Regions from separate parts of the Streptomyces sp. NPDC006510 genome, predicted to be linked through region 3. Evidence: riboswitches for the same ligand, from Rfam matches in the RefSeq annotation. Region 3 holds a riboswitch; each other region holds the start of a gene.

The links. A riboswitch is a leader RNA that binds a small molecule or an ion and turns the genes downstream of it on or off. The one in region 3 is predicted to bind cyclic di-AMP.
Positions count from the first base shown of each region.
Region 1: it holds a riboswitch for cyclic di-AMP, as region 3 does, so the genes downstream of both, ABZY11_RS04690 (transglycosylase family protein) here and ABZY11_RS39250 (M23 family metallopeptidase) in region 3, are expected to answer to the same signal.
Region 2: it holds a riboswitch for cyclic di-AMP, as region 3 does, so the genes downstream of both, ABZY11_RS18675 (M23 family metallopeptidase) here and ABZY11_RS39250 (M23 family metallopeptidase) in region 3, are expected to answer to the same signal.
Region 4: it holds a riboswitch for cyclic di-AMP, as region 3 does, so the genes downstream of both, ABZY11_RS21925 (NlpC/P60 family protein) here and ABZY11_RS39250 (M23 family metallopeptidase) in region 3, are expected to answer to the same signal.

Region 1 is NZ_JBEXPH010000008.1:69,656-74,089, forward strand. It holds gene ABZY11_RS04680 (septum formation initiator family protein) at 1-410, opposite strand, end outside; gene eno (phosphopyruvate hydratase) at 580-1,869, opposite strand; gene ABZY11_RS04690 (transglycosylase family protein) at 2,155-2,919, opposite strand; cyclic di-AMP (ydaO/yuaA leader) riboswitch at 2,923-3,094, opposite strand; gene ABZY11_RS04695 (transglycosylase family protein) at 3,395-4,357, opposite strand.
Region 2 is NZ_JBEXPH010000055.1:15,547-19,980, reverse strand. It holds gene ABZY11_RS18680 (aldo/keto reductase) at 1-878, opposite strand, end outside; gene ABZY11_RS18675 (M23 family metallopeptidase) at 1,114-2,256, opposite strand; cyclic di-AMP (ydaO/yuaA leader) riboswitch at 2,268-2,420, opposite strand; gene ABZY11_RS18670 (PP2C family protein-serine/threonine phosphatase) at 2,699-3,859, opposite strand; tRNA gene ABZY11_RS18665 (tRNA-Met) at 4,089-4,162, opposite strand; gene ABZY11_RS18660 (SPFH domain-containing protein) at 4,264-4,434, opposite strand, start outside.
Region 3 is NZ_JBEXPH010000246.1:3,287-7,720, reverse strand. It holds gene ABZY11_RS39255 (GntR family transcriptional regulator) at 31-726, opposite strand; gene ABZY11_RS39250 (M23 family metallopeptidase) at 951-1,772, opposite strand; cyclic di-AMP (ydaO/yuaA leader) riboswitch at 1,786-1,952, opposite strand; gene ABZY11_RS39245 (pitrilysin family protein) at 2,224-3,606, opposite strand; gene ABZY11_RS39240 (pitrilysin family protein) at 3,633-4,434, opposite strand, start outside.
Region 4 is NZ_JBEXPH010000071.1:29,086-33,519, reverse strand. It holds gene pcrA (DNA helicase PcrA) at 1-1,386, opposite strand, end outside; cyclic di-AMP (ydaO/yuaA leader) riboswitch at 1,645-1,810, shown strand; gene ABZY11_RS21925 (NlpC/P60 family protein) at 1,809-2,978, shown strand; gene ABZY11_RS21920 (hypothetical protein) at 3,034-3,387, opposite strand; gene ABZY11_RS21915 (NlpC/P60 family protein) at 3,702-4,434, shown strand, end outside.

The DNA.
Region 1 (4,434 bases), on a different contig from region 3:
TCGTCCGTCCTGCCCTCGCGCTCCTTGACCGCGTCGGGGTCGATCACCGTGTAACCGGTCTCCCCGGGAAGAAGGTAGTGCAGGTGCGTCCGGGCCAGCTGCCTGATGTACGCATCGTCCTGGAGGCGCGCCTTCTCGTCGCGCAGCTCCTCGGTCCGGGCCTTGGCCTCCTGCGCCAGACGCTCCTGGTCGGCGATCTCGTCCCGCTGCGAGACGTACTGCCGCATCGGGTACGCGAGCGCGACCACGAGGGAGCAGACGACGAGCGCGAGGAAGGCCGCCCGGCCGGTGAGCCGTGAGCGGCGGGCCTGGCGGCGGTTCTGGGACCGGTAGACACGGGCAGCGGTCTGCTCGCCGAGCAGCCGCAGCCGGGTCGCGGTGGAGAACCGGTCCCGGTCCTTCGCGGCCATGTCTCCGCCTCCCCACTACACACGTCCGTCCCCGCACACGGTACGGGACCGAGTACGGGGACGGACGGACGCCATGACCTCCGGCCCCTGACGGGCCGGAAGGGATCAGCCCTTGCTGTGCCTACTGGTTCGCGGAGCGCTGTGCCTACTGGTTCGCGGAGCGCTGTGCCTACTGGTTCGCGGAGCGAAACCGCGGGAACGCCGAGCGGCCCGCGTACACCGCGGCGTCGTCGAGGATCTCCTCGATGCGCAGCAGCTGGTTGTACTTGGCGACGCGGTCCGAGCGGGCCGGGGCGCCGGTCTTGATCTGGCCGCAGTTCACGGCGACCGCGAGGTCGGCGATGGTGACGTCCTCGGTCTCGCCGGAACGGTGCGACATCATGCACTTGAAGCCGTTGCGCTGGGCCAGCTCGACGGCGTCCAGGGTCTCGGTCAGCGAGCCGATCTGGTTGACCTTGACGAGCAGGGCGTTGGCGGAGCCCTCCTCGATGCCGCGGGCCAGGCGCTCCGGGTTGGTGACGAAGAGGTCGTCGCCGACGATCTGCACCTTGGCGCCGAGCTTGTCGGTGATGACCTTCCAGCCGGCCCAGTCGTCCTCGTACAGCGGGTCCTCGATGGAGACCAGCGGGTACGCGGAGACGAGCTCCTCGTAGTACTCGGTCATCTCGGCGGCCGAACGGGACTTGCCCTCGAACTCGTACTTGCCGTCCTTGTAGAACTCGGACGCGGCGACGTCGAGCGCGAGCGCGATGTCCTTGCCCGGGGCGTAGCCGGCTTCCTTGATGGCCTCGATGATGAGGTCGAGGGCGGCGCGGTTCGACTCCAGGTTCGGCGCGAAGCCGCCCTCGTCGCCGAGACCGGTCGACAGGCCCTTGGTCTTCAGGACCTTCTTCAGCGTGTGGTAGACCTCGGCACCCCAGCGCAGGGCCTCGGAGAAGGACTCGGCGCCGATCGGCGCGATCATGAACTCCTGGATGTCCACGTTGGAGTCGGCGTGCGAACCGCCGTTGAGGATGTTCATCATCGGAACGGGCAGCAGGTGCGCGTTCGGGCCGCCGAGGTAGCGGAACAGCGGCAGGTCCGAGGCCTCGGAGGCGGCGTGGGCGACGGCCAGCGAGACGCCGAGGATGGCGTTGGCGCCGAGCGAGCCCTTGTTCTCGGTGGCGTCCAGGTCGAACATCGCCTGGTCGATCAGCCGCTGCTCGGTGGCGTCGTAGCCGACGAGCTCCGGACCGATCTGCTCGATCACGGCGAGGACGGCCTTCTCGACGCCCTTGCCCTGGTAGCGGTTGGGGTCACCGTCGCGAAGCTCAATGGCCTCGAACGCACCGGTGGAGGCGCCGGACGGAACGGCAGCACGGCCCGTGCTGCCGTCGTCGAGGCCGACCTCTACCTCGACCGTGGGGTTTCCGCGGGAGTCGAGGATTTCCCGGGCTACGACGACGTCGATGGACGGCACGAGGCATCTCCTTCTGGGATATGACGCTGGTTGTGCAGGGTCACTTTGGCCTTGCGACAAGAGCCTAACCGGCCCGGCCCGATCAGTCGGCCGACCGCCCGGCCCCTGGGACGAAAAAGGACCCAAGGGCTCACATTGCCGGGCAAACAGCCAGAAATTTACTGGTCGGTAACTACAACACTTGAACGGTCCGGCGCTCTCCCGAGCACAGACGGCGGAACCCCGGCCCGGCGCATACGGGGGATGCGCGCCGGGCCGGGGTGCTCAGGGAGGAGAGAGCCGTGACTACTTCGTCAGGTGCAGCTGCTGACCCGGGTAGATCAGGTCGGCGTCCTTGACGATGTCCTTGTTCAGCTCGAACAGCTGCTGCCAGCCACCCTCGACCTTGTGGTCGGCGGCGATCTGGCTCAGCGAGTCGCCGGAGACGACCTTGTACTCGCCGTCGCCCTTCTTGACCTTCTCGCCGGTCGGGGTGGTGACGGTCTTCTTCGACTCGGCCTGCGGGGCGGCGGAGCGCTCGGAGCGGGAGGCGGCGGGGGCCTCGGTGCGCTCGCTCTGCTTCGGCTGGGCCTGCTGGGCCGGCTGCGACTGCTGCTTCGGGGCGGCCGGGGCGCTCTGCTGCTCGGAGGCGCCGGAGTTCGAGGAGGAGCCGGTGTCGACACCCGGGTCGACACCGTCGTTGGTCAGGCCGCCGGCACCGGCGCAGGCCCAGGCACCCGGACCCTGCATGTCGAGGAGCTTCTCGGCGGTGGCGATCTGCTGGGCCTTGGTGGCCAGGTCGGCACGGGCGGCGTACTGCGTACCGCCGGCGGCGGCCCAGCTGGACTGCGAGAACTGCAGCCCGCCGTAGTAGCCGTTGCCGGTGTTGATGGACCAGTTGCCACCGGACTCGCACTGGGCGACGGCGTCCCAGGTGGCGACGGAGGCGGCGGAGGCGTTGGTCGCGCCCATCAGGGGCACGGCGACGGCGGCACCGGCGACACCGGCGAGCGTGGCGATACGGACGGCCTTGGACGGGCGGCGGTGCTTGCCCTTGCTGGAAAGCAGCATGGAACTTCTCCTCACCGACGCCTGCGAGGTGAGCTGTCGGGTTCGGGCCAAGTGAGTTGCCCGGTCGCACGTCCTAGCACGCGACTTCACCCCAAGCCGGTCCTGATGCGTCTTTCGACGATCGGGTCCGGCGCTTACCTGGGTCCCCCGCTCCTGCCTACGGCGCTTTACGCGTCTGTTCCCTTCGACCGACGGCAGGATTCGGCGTGACGGTCGACGGGGCCCGCGGTGCGAGCGATTCCGACCGTAAACATACGCAACCCTCACATTCAAAGATGGACACATCGGACAATCGGCCCGTACTTGCATCTGAAGAACCATCGTTTCCGCAGGTGGGACGCGATACGGGAGGGCCCCCCGGGCGCGACACGCCAGTTGACGCAAAGAGACCCATGTCTCACTTGCGCATAAGTGGACATAGGTCCCTGAACTGCCCCAGTTTTTGAGGCGCTTTTAGTCGATTATCAGACTTCCCTCACTTGGTCTTCACATCGAGATCGAGGCTCTGGCCAGGGAGGATGAGGTCCGGGTCGGAGCCGACGGCACCCTTGTTGGCCTCATAGAGTGCGGGCCAGCCGCCGGGAACCTTCTGTGCGTCAGCAATCGACCAGAGGTTGTCGCCGGGGCGCACGGTGTACGCGCCGTCAGCCGCCGGCTCGGCCGTGTCGCGCGCGTCGTTGCCGCCGCGGGAGGCATGACGGCCCGACTCCCGGCCGCCGCCGTCCGTGCCGCGGCTCCCCTCACTGGCCGGCGCGCCGCGGTGCTTGCCGCCCACACCGGTGGACGAGTCGGGCGAGCCGGACGGGTCACGGGGTGCGTCCGAGGGCGCGTCGGGGGACGGGGTGGTCGAGGCCGAGGGCTTCGGGGACGGCGAGGTCCCCCCTGACGGCTTGCCGGCCTCGTCCGAGCCGTCGGTGCCGTCCACGGCGTCCGTACCGTCCGAGGCGCGCTCGGAGGGCGTCGTGTCGTCGGACGGGTCCGCCGACGCGTCGTCAGCCGGCTTCGCGCTCCCGGTCGGGTCGTCGGCGGGTACGGAGCCCGGGTCGACGCCCGGCAGCGTCCCGTCCGCGGCGAGGCCGGAGATGACCGCACAGCTGGGCCAGGCCTGCGGGCCCCGGTCGTCCAGCACCTTCTGGGCCACCGCTATCTGCTGCGCCCGGCTGGCGAGGTCGGCGCGCTCCGCGTACGCCTCACCGCCGTACGCCTTCCAGGTCTCCTGCGAGAACTGCAGACCCCCGTAGTAGCCGTTGCCGAGGTCGGCGCTCCACATGCCACCGCTCTCGCACTCGGCCACCCGGTCCCAGGTCGTGGCGTCGGCCGCGTGCGCGCCGGAGGCGCCGAGCAGCGGGATGGCGATGGCCGATCCGGTCACACCCGCGGCGACGACGATGGCGGGTGCCTGACGGGGGCGACGGTGTCTGCCGTTCGCGGAGCCCATGGGGTTGCCTTCCGTGTGACTGACGTGTGACTGGTGAGTCGAACGGTGAACCTAGCGGGACTCGAACGCGCGTCACA
Region 2 (4,434 bases), on a different contig from region 3:
AGCGCGGGCAGCTGCTCGACCGTGCGGGCCGAGGCGATCGGGGCGGCCACGGTCGGCCGGGAGGCGAGCCAGGCCAGCGCGACGGTCGCGATCTCCGCATCGTGCTCCTGGGCGACCTTGTCCAGGGCGGCCAGGACCTTCTGTCCCCGCTCCGAGTCCCGGTACTTGCTGACGCTCTCGGCCCGCGCGCTCTCCACCGTGGCGCCCGGACGGTACTTGCCGGTGAGGAAGCCGGAAGCCAGGGCGAAGTACGGCACGGCGGCGAGCCCGGCGCGGGCGGCCGTGTCCTGGAGTTCGCCCTCGTACGTGTCGCGGGAGACCAGGTTGTAGTGCGGCTGCAGGGCGACGTAGCGGGCCAGCCCCTCGCGCTCCGAGAAGTCCAGGGAGGCCTGGAGCCGCTCGGGGCTGATGTTGGAGGCGGCGATCTCCCGGACCTTGCCCTCCTTCACCAGCTGGTCGAGGGCGGTGATGATGTCCTCGACCGGGACGGTCTCGTCATCGAAGTGCGTGTAGTAGAGATCGATGCGGTCGGTGCCGAGCCGACGCAGCGACGCCTCGGCCGCGGCCTTGATGTTGACGGGCGCGAGCCCCCGGTACGAGGGGTGGGTGGAGACCTTGGTGGCGACGACGATGTCGGCGCGGTCGGAGCGGGAGGCCAGCCACTTGCCGATGACCGTCTCCGACTCCCCGCCCTCGTTGCCCGGAACCCAGGCGGAGTAGCCGTCGGCGGTGTCGATGAAGTTGCCTCCGGCCGCGGCGTAGGCGTCCAGCACGGCGAACGACTGCGCCTCGTCGGCGGTCCAGCCGAAGACGTTGCCGCCGAGAGCGAGCGGGAAGACCTGAAGGTCGGAAGGGCCCAGCCTGCGAAGAGAAGTCATAAGTGGATCAACGAATTCCGGCGGGCCCGCTATTCCAGGTGCTCGCCGTTTTCCCCACCGCCGGCTCTCCCCCACCGGCCGCTCTTCCTCGCTGCCCTCTGCCCCACCGCCCGCTCTTCCCCACCGCTCACAACAGACCGGCAGCCCTGACGTCGGGGGGTGAGCGTCAGGACTGCCGGGGTTCGTCGGCCGGCGAACCGGCTCGGATCAAGAGGCCCGCGGGGCGGGCGTCGCCTCAGGGGTTGAGGCCCTTGCCGCGGAGCCAGGCCATCGGGTCGATGCCCGTGCCGTCGGCGGTGTGGACCTCCATGTGGAGGTGCGGTCCCGTCACGTTGCCGGTCGCGCCGACCCGGCCGATGGTGTCACCGGTGCTGACCTTCTGGCCGACGCTGACACCGATCGAGGACTGGTGGCAGAACCACAGCTCCGTGCCGTCGTCGAGTTCCAGCACCGTGCGGTAGCCGTACGCACCGGACCAGCCGGCCGACTTGACCGTGGCGCCGTGCACGGCCTTGATCGGGGTGCCGGTCGGGGCCGCGAAGTCGAGGCCGGTGTGGTAGCCGGAGGACCACATCGAGCCGGCCTGGCCGAAGGTCGAGGTGATCGTGTACGAGGAGGTCGGGATGGCGTAGCTGGCGGCGAGCTTGGCGAGCCGCAGGGCCTCCGCCTTCTTCTTGGCCTCCTCCTCCGCCTTCTTCTTCTCGGCGGCGGCCTTGGCCTTGGCCTCGTCCTGCTGCTTCTCGGCCTCGGCGGCGGCCTTCTCGGCGGCTTCCTTCTCCTGGGTCGCCTTGGCCTCGGCCGCGGCGGCGTCCTGCTGCTGCTCGGCCTGCTGGAGGATGCGGGCGCGGAGCGCCTCGCCCGCATCCGTCGTGCCCTGCTCGGCCTCGGCGGTGGTGATGCCGGCGGTGGTCAGCGGGGCGGTGGCGGCCGCGACCTCGGTCTTGTCCGTCTCGGACTCGTCGGAGAACAAGGAGCCCACGCCGGGAAGGGACTTGGCGTCGGGGAGGTTGTCCGCGATGGAGTCGGGCACGGAGATGGAGACCGGCGGCTTGCTCTGCGCGGTGGCCATGCCGCCCGCGCCGACCGCCGCGATGACGCCGACACCCAGCACCGTGGAGCTGCGGGCGAGTCCGTTGCGCTGCTTGGCGACGCGGTGCTTGCCGCGCACCGGGCGGACGGACTCCTCGGTGGGGTTCCACTCGTCCCAGCCGCGGTCGGACTCGCCGTTGCCGTCGGCGCGGAAGTCGCTGCCGAACTCACCGGTGAATTCGCCGGTGAAGTCGCCGCCGGGCTCGGTGCCGAAGTCGGCTCCGTAACCGGTGCCGTAGTCGGGATTGAACCGAGACGGGGCCTCGGGGGCAGGCTTGTTGGACGCCACGGGGGCGCACTCCTTTCCTTCCTTCTCGCCTACCGGGTTAGCTGACGGGTTCGGAGCAGGAAGGTCTCCTACGGGCCCCTCCGCCTCTCACGAGACACAGGTGTCCGATTCACCCCATGTAGGTGGTTCCCCGGTTCCCTTGCGGAATTCGGCGCTCGCGCACGGTGCCGCCACTGACGACGGCTGGGACGACCGCGCTGCGTTATCGAACGTTAATAGACACCGGGGTCGTATTCCAAGCCGTTCCCACTGATCGTTCACGTCTTTGGCCTGGACTTTACGGGGCAAAAGCGGGCGGAATCGGATGAGTTGACCGACCCTCAGCCACTACCCCGTTTCTGATGTTGCGTCAAATGTTATGCGGAGCGACGCCCTTCGGTTACGCACGGTGGCATCGCACCCGTCGCACCCCCGCACCGCACCCCCGCACCGCACCCGCCCCTCACGCCTCCTCAGCACCGACGATCCGCACGGTCCTCCGCCGGTCCGGCTGCCCCTCCGCGGGACGTGCGACCGCGAGCAACGCCATGTCGTCGGTCGTCTCGCCACCCGTGTGCAGGCGCACGTCGTCGGTCAGCGCGGACAGCAGTTCCTCGGGCCCCGGAAAGATCCGCCCGCGCAACCGGGCCGCCGGATCGTAGAAGACCCCCTCGGCGTTCCGCGCCTCGGAGAGGCCGTCCGTGTAGAGGAGCAGGGTCGTACCGGCCGACAGGTCCCACTCGTCCGTGTGCTCCTGCCACACCCCCAGGCCCATCCCGAGCGGCAGCGCGGGCACGGAGGGCTTCAGCACCTCCAGCGCCCCGCCCGGGTGCAGCAGGATCGGCTCGGGGTGACCGCGGTTGACGATCCGCACCCGGGCCAGCCCGGGCGGGATCTCGGCCAGCACGGCGGTGATGAAGCCCTCCAGCGCGTCGAGCCCGCCCCGCCGCGCCTCCTCCCGTGCCAGCGCCCGCTCCAGCCGCCCCGCCACCCCCTCCAGCGAGGGTTCCTGCTCGGCCGCCTCACGGAACGCCCCGATGACCACCGCCACCGTCTCCACGGCGTCGAGCCCCTTCCCCCGTACGTCCCCGACCACCAGCCGCACCCCCTGCGGGGTGTCCGCCACGGCGAACAGGTCGCCGCCGACGAACTCGTCCGCCTGCGCAGCCTCGTACCGCGCCGCGACATGCAGTCCGCCGGTCCGGTCGGCCGGCTGCGGCAGTACCGCGCGCATGGCCGTCTCCGCGACGAAGCGCGCGGAGGCCAGCTGCTCGTTGCCGCGCCGCACGACCCCGTTGATCACGACCGCGAGGACCGAGACGGTGGCCAGGGTGAGCAGCTCGATCAACGGCACGACGTCCGGCAACGTGCTGCTGTACAGCCGCAGCGCGATGACGGCCAGCATCGAGGCGATACCGGTGCGGATGGTGCTGGCCAGCGAGAAGAACGGGGCGGCGATCAGCGGAGCGGCCACGAACAACGGAATGGCGGTGAAGGTCGGCGGGGTGAGGAGGTCGAACACCAGCCCGCCGAGAATCATCAGGGCGGGCAGGGTGCGCACGAACGACCGGGTACGGGCCCCGCCCCCGGCCTGCCTGCCACGCCGCTTCTCCCGCTTCCACACCTGTGGTCTCCTGCCCGGTACGCGCGCGGCTGCGGACGGTACCGCGCCCCACCCCAGGCTCACCGGAGCGGAACGCGGCGGCGACTCCTCGTCGGCCAATGGGGGGACACATGTGGTGTGGCTCACGTACCGCCCAGACCCGGCCGCTGCCCCGGCCGCTGCGCGCGGGCCACGGACCGAACGATTCAGACCCGGCACGCTGTATGCGTGCCGGGCCTGAATTCTTCAGTAGCGGGGACAGGATTTGAACCTGCGACCTCTGGGTTATGAGCCCAGCGAGCTACCGAGCTGCTCCACCCCGCGTCGGTGAACACAACTCTACGGCATGTCCGGCGCTCTTTTGACCACTCGGGTTCTCCCGGCCTTCACCCCCGACCTTCGCCCCGGCCGTCACCCCTGCCGCATCAGGACGGATTCGTCTCGGAGATACGGGGAGCGGAAGTGGCCTTCCCATGGACCGCCGGCGGCTTCACCGGGTTCGCGCCCCGCTGCAACGAGTGGAGGATCGCCAGCCCCTGGCCGACGACGCCCGCCGCCATCTCGTTGACACCATTGGTGCCGTTGAGAACGGTGAG
Region 3 (4,434 bases):
AATCACATGTGTTTGTATACGGCGTAATTGTTAATGCCGGACGCCTACGGTGTTTACGGAATGTTGCGAGGTCCTCACCCGGCCGGCGCGGGGAGCGGCGGGCTGCCGTCGCAGCCGGTGCGCGGCCGCGGCCCGTTCGGCGTGATGGGCGGCCAGCGCCCTGGCCCGCTCCGCGTCGCCGCGCGCCACCGCGTCCACGATCGCCCCGTGCTCGGCCCAGGAATCCACCGGCCGGGCCGACGGCTCGACCGCGTACATCCAGGCGATCTTGTGCCGCAGCTGGGTGAGCAGCGCGATCAGGCCGGGGCTGCCGGAGGCCTGCGCCAGCGTCTCGTGGAACCAGCCGCCCAGCGAGCGCAGGTCCTCGCCCTCGCCGCGCCTGGCCCGGTCCTGGCCGAGCCGCACCAGACCGCGCAGCACCTTGAGGTGCGCCTCGGTGCGTCGTTGCGCGGCGCGCGCGGCACCCAGTGGCTCCAGCAGCGTGCGGACTTCCAGGAGGTCGGCCGCCTCCAGCTCGGTGGGTTCGGCGACGCAGGCACCCGCGTGCCGGCGGGTGACCACGAAACCCTCGGACTCCAGGGTGCGCAGCGCTTCCCGTACCGGGACGCGGGAAACTCCATATCGACGTGCCAGCAACTCCTCCGTGAGACGGCTGCCGCGTTCGAAGACACCGGAGACGATGTCGTCACGGATTGCCGTGCATACCGAATGTGCCGGAATGCGCATGTCCGAACCTCCGCCTCAATCCCCGCGAAACGCGGCCGGCCGACGCCTGTTCTGCGACTCTATTGCAATGCGGCCGCATTTCCGATGCCGGATGGAAATTCATGAATATCTTTTGGCACGGAGCGGTTCGGCGGCCAGGCATCGCCCGCGGACGCATGGCGGGCACGCCGAAGACCCCGGCACGCTGCCGGGGCCTTCGGTGAGGTACTGCGGTGGGGCGTCGGTCAGACGTTGACACCGTGGGCGCGCAGGTATGCGACCGGGTCCATGTCGGAGCCGTACGACGGCGTCGTCCGGGCCTCGAAGTGGAGGTGCGGTCCGGTGGAGTTGCCGGTCGAGCCGGAGAGGCCGATCTGCTGGCCCGCGGCGACGCTCTGGCCGACGGAGACACCGATCGAGGAGAGGTGGCCGTACTGCGTGTACGTGCCGTCCGCCATCCGGAGCACGATGTTGTTGCCGTACGCCCCGCCCCAGCCGGCCTCGACGACCGTACCGGCGCCGACGGCGACGACGGAGCTGCCGGACGCGGCGTGGAAGTCGATGCCCGAGTGACTGCCGGAGGACCAGAGCGAGCCGCTGGACTTGTAACCGGTGGTGACGTACGAACCGGCGACCGGGAGCCGGAAGGAGCCCAGCCGCGTGCGCTCGGCGGACCGGGCGGCGCGCGCCTTCTCGGCACGGGCCTCGGCGGCGCGCTTCGCGTCGGCCTCGGCCTTGGCCAGCGCCTTGGCCTTCGCCTCGGCCTTCTTCTTGGCCTCGGCCTTCCGCTGGGCCTCCGCCTTCGCCTTGGCCGCGACATCCGCCTGGTGCTGCTGCGCGTCGGCCTGGGCGTCGATCCGGTCGGCGAGGGTCTTGTCGATGGCGATGACCTGGTTGAGGCCGGTCTCGCTCGCGGAGGGGGCCTCGGAGTCCGCGGCGAGCGCAGGAGCGGCCAGGCCGCCGATGACGCCGGTGGTGGCCAGAGCCGCGACGCCGACGACCTTCGCGCTGCGGCGCGTCAGTCGGCTCGGGGCACGGTGCTTCCCGGTGGCACGGGTGAACGCCATGGAGTGGCTGATCCTTTCCTTCCTTCTCGCCTACCGGGTTAGCTGACGGGTTCGGAGCAGGAAGGTCTCCTACGGGTGCCTCGGCCCCATCGGGGCTCAGGCATCCGATTCACCCCAGGGACTGCGTGGGTCCCCGGCTCCCCAGGCTCGCGCCTGACGGGGACTCGGCGATGGCTGTCCGGTACGTCGCGGATGCGGCATAAGAGTGACGGACAGCCGAGCCGACGCTAAGCGGGGTCACTTTCATTCACCAAACGGACAGGCCATTTTGTAGCGCATCCCACAGGGCAGACAGGCAACCTCCCCCTCGGAACGGACAAAAGGGAAGACCCCGGTGAGATCTCGCTCACAGGGGTCTTCCTCTTGTCCCGGTATCCGGCGATATGTCGGAGGGTGAGGCCGCTCATGGTGGAGTGACCGGCCCGTCGGCCGACTCCCGCCGGACCGGTCGTCAGCCGGTGACCACCGACACCTCTCCGATGCCCAGAGCCCGGACGGGCTCCGCGATCCGAGCCGCGTCGCCGACGAGGACCGTGACCAGCCGGTCGCCCGGGAAGGCGTTGACGACCGCCGCGGTCGCCTCGACCGTGCCGGTCTCCGCGAGCCGGGCGTACAGCTGCGCCTGGTAGTCGTCCGGCAGGTGCTGCTCGACCTGGTCGGCGAGGGTGCCCGCGACGGAGGCCGCCGTCTCGAACTTCAGGGGTGCGACACCCACGAGGTTCTGCACGGCCGTCTCGCGCTCCTCGTCGGTCAGGCCCTCGGCCGCCAGGGTCCGCAGCACCGTCCACAGGTCCTTGAGCGCCGGTTCGGTGGACTCCGTGTCCACCGAACCGCTGATGGCGAGCATCGCGGCGCCGGTCGCCCCCGAGGCGGAGTCCGGGGCCGACGACCGCAGCACCTGGGCGAAGGCCCGTACCCCGTACGTGTAGCCCTTCTCCTCGCGCAGCACACGGTCGAGGCGGGAGGTGAGAGTGCCGCCCAGGCAGTACGTGCCGAGCACCTGGGCCGGCCACACGCTGTCGTGCCGGTCGGCGCCGATCCGGCCGATCAGCAGCTGCGTCTGCACCGCGCCCGGACGGTCGACGATCACCACCCGCCCGGTGTCGTCGGCGGTGATCGGCGGGGCCGGACGGGGCTCGGCGGTGTCTCCCGACCAGTCGCCGAGGGTGTCGGCGAGCAGCGCGTCCAGGTCGATGCCGGTGAGGTCTCCGACGACCACGGCGGTCGCCGTGGACGGCCGGACGTGGGCGTCGAAGAAGGCGCGCACGGCCGCCGAGTCGATCCGCTCCACCGTCTCCTCGGTGCCCTGGCGCGGGCGCGACATCCGTGCCGTGGCAGGGAAGAGCTCCTTGGAGAGCTGCTTGGCGGCCCGCCGGGCCGGGTTGGCCTGCTCGTGCGGGATCTCGTCGAGCCGGTTGCGTACCAGCCGCTCGACCTCGCTGTCGGCGAAGGCGGGCGCCCGCAGCGCCTCGGCGACCAGGGCGAGGGCCTTGGCCAGCCGGGAGGCCGGGACCTCCAGGGAGACCCGGATACCGGGGTGGTCGGCGTGCGCGTCGAGGGTGGCGCCGCAGCGCTCCAGCTCGGCGGCGAACTCCTCCGCGGTGTGCTTGTCGGTGCCCTCGGACAGTGCCCGGGACATGATCGTGGCCACACCGTCGAGGCCCTCGGGCTCGGCGTCCAGCGGGGCGTCGAGGAAGATCTCGACCGCCACGACCTGCTGACCGGGGCGGTGGCAGCGCAGCACCGTGAGGCCGTTGGGCAGGGCGCCGCGGTCCGGCGCGGGGAAGGCCCAGGGGCGGGCGACGCCGGGGGCCGGCTGCGGGTGGTACTGCATCGAAACTCCAGTCGCGGCAGCGTCGGTCACTTGTCCGCCCCTTCGTGCGCGTCGGTGTCGTCGGCGTCGGTCTCGTCGGTGTCCGCCGCGTCCGCGGGCTCGGCCGGTTCGACCGGCTCGTAGACCAGCACCGCCCGGTTGTCGGGGCGCAGCTGGGCCTTGGCGGCCGCCTGGACCTCCTCCGCGGTGACGTCGAGCACCCGCTGCACGGCGGTCAGGGCGAGCTGCGGGTCGTCGAACAGCACGGCGAACCGGCACAGTTCGTCGGCGCGGCCGGCGACCGTGCCGAGCCGGTCCAGCCACTCGCGCTCCAACTGGGCCTGCGCACGCTCCATCTCCTCGGGCGTGGGGCCCTCGGCGGCGAACCGGGCGAGCTCCTCGTCGACCGCGGCCTCGATCTGCGGCACCTCGACACCGCCGGACGTCTTGACGTCCAGCCAGCCGAGCGAGGGCGCACCTGCCAGCCGCAGCAGCCCGAACCCGGCTGCCACGGCCGTACGGTCACGGCGGACCAGGCGGTTGTGCAGCCGCGACGACTCGCCGCCGCCGAGCACGGTCAGCGCGAGGTCCGCCGCGTCGCACTCGCGGGTGCCGTCGTGCGGCAGCCGGTAGGCGGCCATCAGCGCCCGCGCCGGGACCTCCTCGCGCACCTCTTCGCGCAGCTGCTCGCCGATGATCGCGGGGAGCGTGCCGTCGCGCGGCGGCTGCTTGCCGTCGTGGGAAGGGATCGAGCCGAAGTACTTCTCGATCCAGGCGAGGGTCTGCTCGGGGTCGATGTCGCCGACGACCGAGAGCACCGCGTTGTTGGGCGCGTAGTACGTACGGAAG
Region 4 (4,434 bases), on a different contig from region 3:
GTAGGCCAGGATGTCCCGGACCTCCTTGCGCTCGTAGAAGCGCACGCCGCCGACGACCTTGTAGGGCAGGCCGACGCGGATGAAGATCTCTTCGAAGACGCGGGACTGCGCGTTCGTACGGTAGAAGATCGCGACGTCACCGGCCTTGGCGTCGCCCGCATCGGTCAGCCGGTCGATCTCGTCGGCGACGAACTGCGCCTCGTCGTGCTCGGTGTCGGCGACGTAGCCGGTGATCCGGGCGCCCGTGCCGGCGTTCGTCCAGAGGTTCTTGGGGCGGCGGCTCTCGTTGCGCTCGATGACCGCGTTGGCGGCGGACAGGATCGTCTGCGTGGAGCGGTAGTTCTGCTCCAGCAGGATCGTGGTCGCGTTCGGGTAGTCCTCCTCGAACTGGAGGATGTTGCGGATGGTCGCGCCGCGGAAGGCGTAGATCGACTGGTCCGCGTCACCCACGACGCACAGCTCGGCCGGGGCGTCGCCCTCGCCCGCCGGGCCGACCAGCTCCCGTACGAGGGTGTACTGGGCGTGGTTGGTGTCCTGGTACTCGTCGACCAGGACGTGCCGGAAGCGGCGGCGGTAGTGCTCGGCGACGTCCGGGAACGCCTGGAGCAGGTGGACTGTCGTCATGATGATGTCGTCGAAGTCCAGCGCGTTGGCCTCGCGCAGCCGGGACTGGTACATCGCGTAGGCCTGGGCGAGGGTCTTCTCGAAGCCGTCCGCGGCCTGGCCGGCGAAGGTCTCCTCGTCGATCAGCTCGTTCTTCAGGTTGGAGACCTTGGCCGTGAACGACTTCGGCGGGAAGCGCTTCGGGTCCAGGTCGAGATCGCGGCAGACCAGGGCCATCAGCCGCTTGGAGTCGGCGGCGTCGTAGATCGAGAACGACGAGGTGAAGCCGAGCTTCTTCGACTCGCGGCGCAGGATGCGTACGCACGCGCTGTGGAAGGTCATGACCCACATCGCGTTGGCGCGCGGTCCGACGAGCTGCTCGACGCGCTCCTTCATCTCGCCCGCGGCCTTGTTGGTGAAGGTGATCGCCAGGATCTGGCCGGGGTGCACCCCGCGCTCCGCGAGGAGGTGGGCGATCCGGTGGGTCAGCACCCGGGTCTTGCCCGAGCCGGCCCCGGCGACGATGAGCAGCGGGGACCCCGCGTGGACGACGGCGGCACGCTGCTCGGTGTTCAGCCCGTCGAGGAGCGCCGCGGAGTCGATGACGGGGCGGTGCGCGCCGTCGCGGTAGTAGGCGTCCCTGGGCGGCGGGGGCCCGTCGAACACGCCCGCGAAGAGGTCCTCCGGCACCGCTTCGGGTGCGGAGTCCTCGGGGGGCGGCGGGGGCTCTTCCTCCGAGTGCTGGAGGCCGGCCAGGAAGCTGTCGTCAAAGAGGCTGCTCATCGCTTGTCGAGTCTAGGCCGCCGCACGGACACCCGTCGGCCGCATGGCGAACCGCGCGCCTACGACGGACACCCAGCGGAGGTGCGCGCCCACACCGCGTAAGGAATCAGGGACCCTTGCCCGCTCCGGGCACGCCGCTTCGACAAGGTCACGAAAACGTATCGGGCATATCGAACATCAACCTTCACAGCAGCACCATGGGTTGGCTAGCGTGCTCGACCGGGCGGCCCGTACCCCCTTGAGGCGAACCACGCCGAGCGGGCGCCTCCGCCGAATCCGGGCTGCCTCCGCGGGAGTTCGGAACCGGGGACCCATACGCAGCACCGGGGTGAATCGGTCCTTATCCCCCACTCGGACCGTAGGGCAGCCTTCCGTTCCGCCCGAACCCGACAGCTAACCCGGTAGGCGGTCCACGGAAGGAGATGCCGGCCTTGGCGTCGCATCGCAAACCGCGCACCCGGGTGCGCACCACCGCACCGGCCGTCGGGCTCACCACGGCGGCACTGGCGTCCGTGACCCTGCTCTCCACGCAGAGCGCCACGGCCGCTCCCGATCCGAAGCCCGGCATCGAGGACGTCCAGAAGAAGGTCGACGAGCTCTACCGGCAGGCGGGCACCGCGACCCAGCAGTACAACCAGGCGAAGGAAGCCTCCGCCGCCCAGCGCGCCAAGGTCGACGCCCTGCTGGACGACGTCGCGAAGCGCGCCGACAAGCTCAACGAGGCGCGCAGGACGCTCGGCGCCTACGCGGCCGCGCAGTACCGCAGCGGCTCCATCACGCCGAACGCCACGTTCTTCCTGGCCGACGACCCGCAGTCGTACTTCGACCAGAGCCAGTTGATGGACCGGATGACCAGCCGGCAGCAGCAGGCGATCACGGACTTCCGTACGCAGCAGGCCAAGGCGTCCAAGAAGCGCGCCGAGGCCGTGCGGAGCCTGGAGACGCTGACGACGACGCAGAACACGCTGCGCACCAGCAAGCAGGACGTCCGGACGAAGCTGGGCGAGGCGCGCACGCTGCTGTCGAAGCTGACCGCCGAGGAGAAGGCGCGGCTCGCGGAGATCGAGCGCAAGAAGGAGGCGGAGGCCAGGCGCAAGGCCGAGGAGCTGGCGAAGCAGCAGGCCGCCGCGAAGGCGGAGGCGGACCGCAAGGCCGAGGAGGCCGCGAAGGAGTCGGGTTCCGGCAGCGGTACAGGGACTGGCTCCGGCACGGGCACCGGTACCGGCTCGGACAGCGACGCGACCACCAAGGCGGAGAAGGTCCTCGCCTTCGCCAGGGCCCAGATCGGCAAGCCGTACGTCTGGGGCGCGACGGGCCCGGCGTCGTACGACTGCTCCGGGCTCACCCAGGCCGCGTGGAAGTCGGCGGGCGTGGACATACCGCGGACCACCTGGGACCAGGTCAAGATCGGCACCCGGGTCGCCACGGCGGACCTGCGGCCGGGGGACCTGGTCTTCTTCTACGACGACATCAGCCACGTCGGCATCTACAAGGGTGACGGGATGATGATCCACGCGCCGAAGCCCGGGGCGAACGTGCGCGAGGAGTCGATCTACTACATGCCGATCCACGGCAGCGTGCGGCCGGCGTAGCAGGCCTCCACGCGCCGCGCCGCCCCGGTGCCGGGGCGGCGCGGCGCGGGCGGGATCAGGTCCAGAGCGTGGCGATGAAGATGTTGAGCACCGTCAGTCCGCCCACCGCCGCGAAGGCGCCCTTGTCGACCGTCTCCTCGTCCCGCTTGATGTAGACGAGCGCGAGGATGACGACCAGGACCAGCGTCTTGACGCCGATCTTGATGTTGTTCACGTGGTTGCCGTCGGCCTCGTTCAGCCCGACCAGTGCGACACCGGTGACCAGCATGGTCAGCGCACCGTGCAGCATCGCCGGGACGAACCGGGCCGTTCCCGCGCCCATCGCCTTCATCTGGGTCAGGAAACCGCCCAGCAGGGAGGCGATGCCGATGATGTGCAGGGCGACGAAGACATGAATGAGTACGTCCATGAGGCCGCAGCCTAGCCCCGGCCATATCACCACTCGGCAGGCAGGTACACCTTCCCGATCGCTTCACTCACACCTGTACCAATTGCCTGACTCTGGTGCAATTTTCCCGATCACTGGACGACATCGCCACGCCAAATTCAGACAATAAGCGTCATTACGACTCCTGCCCGTGCCCCGGGTTTAGCGTCCCTGATCAGGTGACCGCCCGCACCGCCGCTCCGTACGCGGACGGCGCACCGGTCGCCCCGCCAGGAGTTGTGGCGGGCCCGTCGGTAGCCCCCGACGGGCAGTCGTCAGGAAGGACGCACGCCCTCGTGGCAGCGCATCGAAAACCCAAGCAGCGCCCGTACACCGGCCCTGCTGCCCGCACCGCGGCGACCCTCGCCCTCGCCGGGGCCGCCACCGCCGCCGCACTGCCGGGCCCGGCGCACGCCGATCCGCAGCGCACCCCCGCCCAGGTCAAGGCCGAGGTGGACCGGCTGTACCACGACGCGGAGGTCGCCACCGAGCAGTACAACGGCGCGAAGGAGAAGGCCGACGCCGCGGAGGACGCCCTCGACACCCTGCGCGACGAGGCCGCCCGCAGGACCGAGCGCCTCAACGCCTCGCGCGACGCGCTGGGTTCGTTCGCCGCCGCGCAGTACCGCACCGGCGGCCTCGGCACGTCCGTGCAGCTGGCGCTCTCCTCCGACCCCGACCAGTACCTGGAGCGGGCGTCGTACGTGGACCGGATCGGCGACCGCCGGGCCGCCGCGCTCGACAAGGTCCGCCATCAGGTCGCCCAGATCGCCATGCTGCGCTCGCAGGCCGAGGGGAAGCTGGCCGCACTCGCCTCCCGCCGGGCCGAACTGAAGAAGCACAAGGCGACGATCACGACCAAGCTGGCCGGTGCCCAGCAGCTCCTCGCCCGGCTGACCCCGCCCGAGCGCAGCGCCTACGAGAACTCCGACCACGGTTCGGCCGGCGCGCGTACCGCCGACCGCGCCGACCGCGCCACCGCGCGCGGCCCCGTCCGGGCGCCGAACGCCCGCGCCGCCGAGGCCGTCG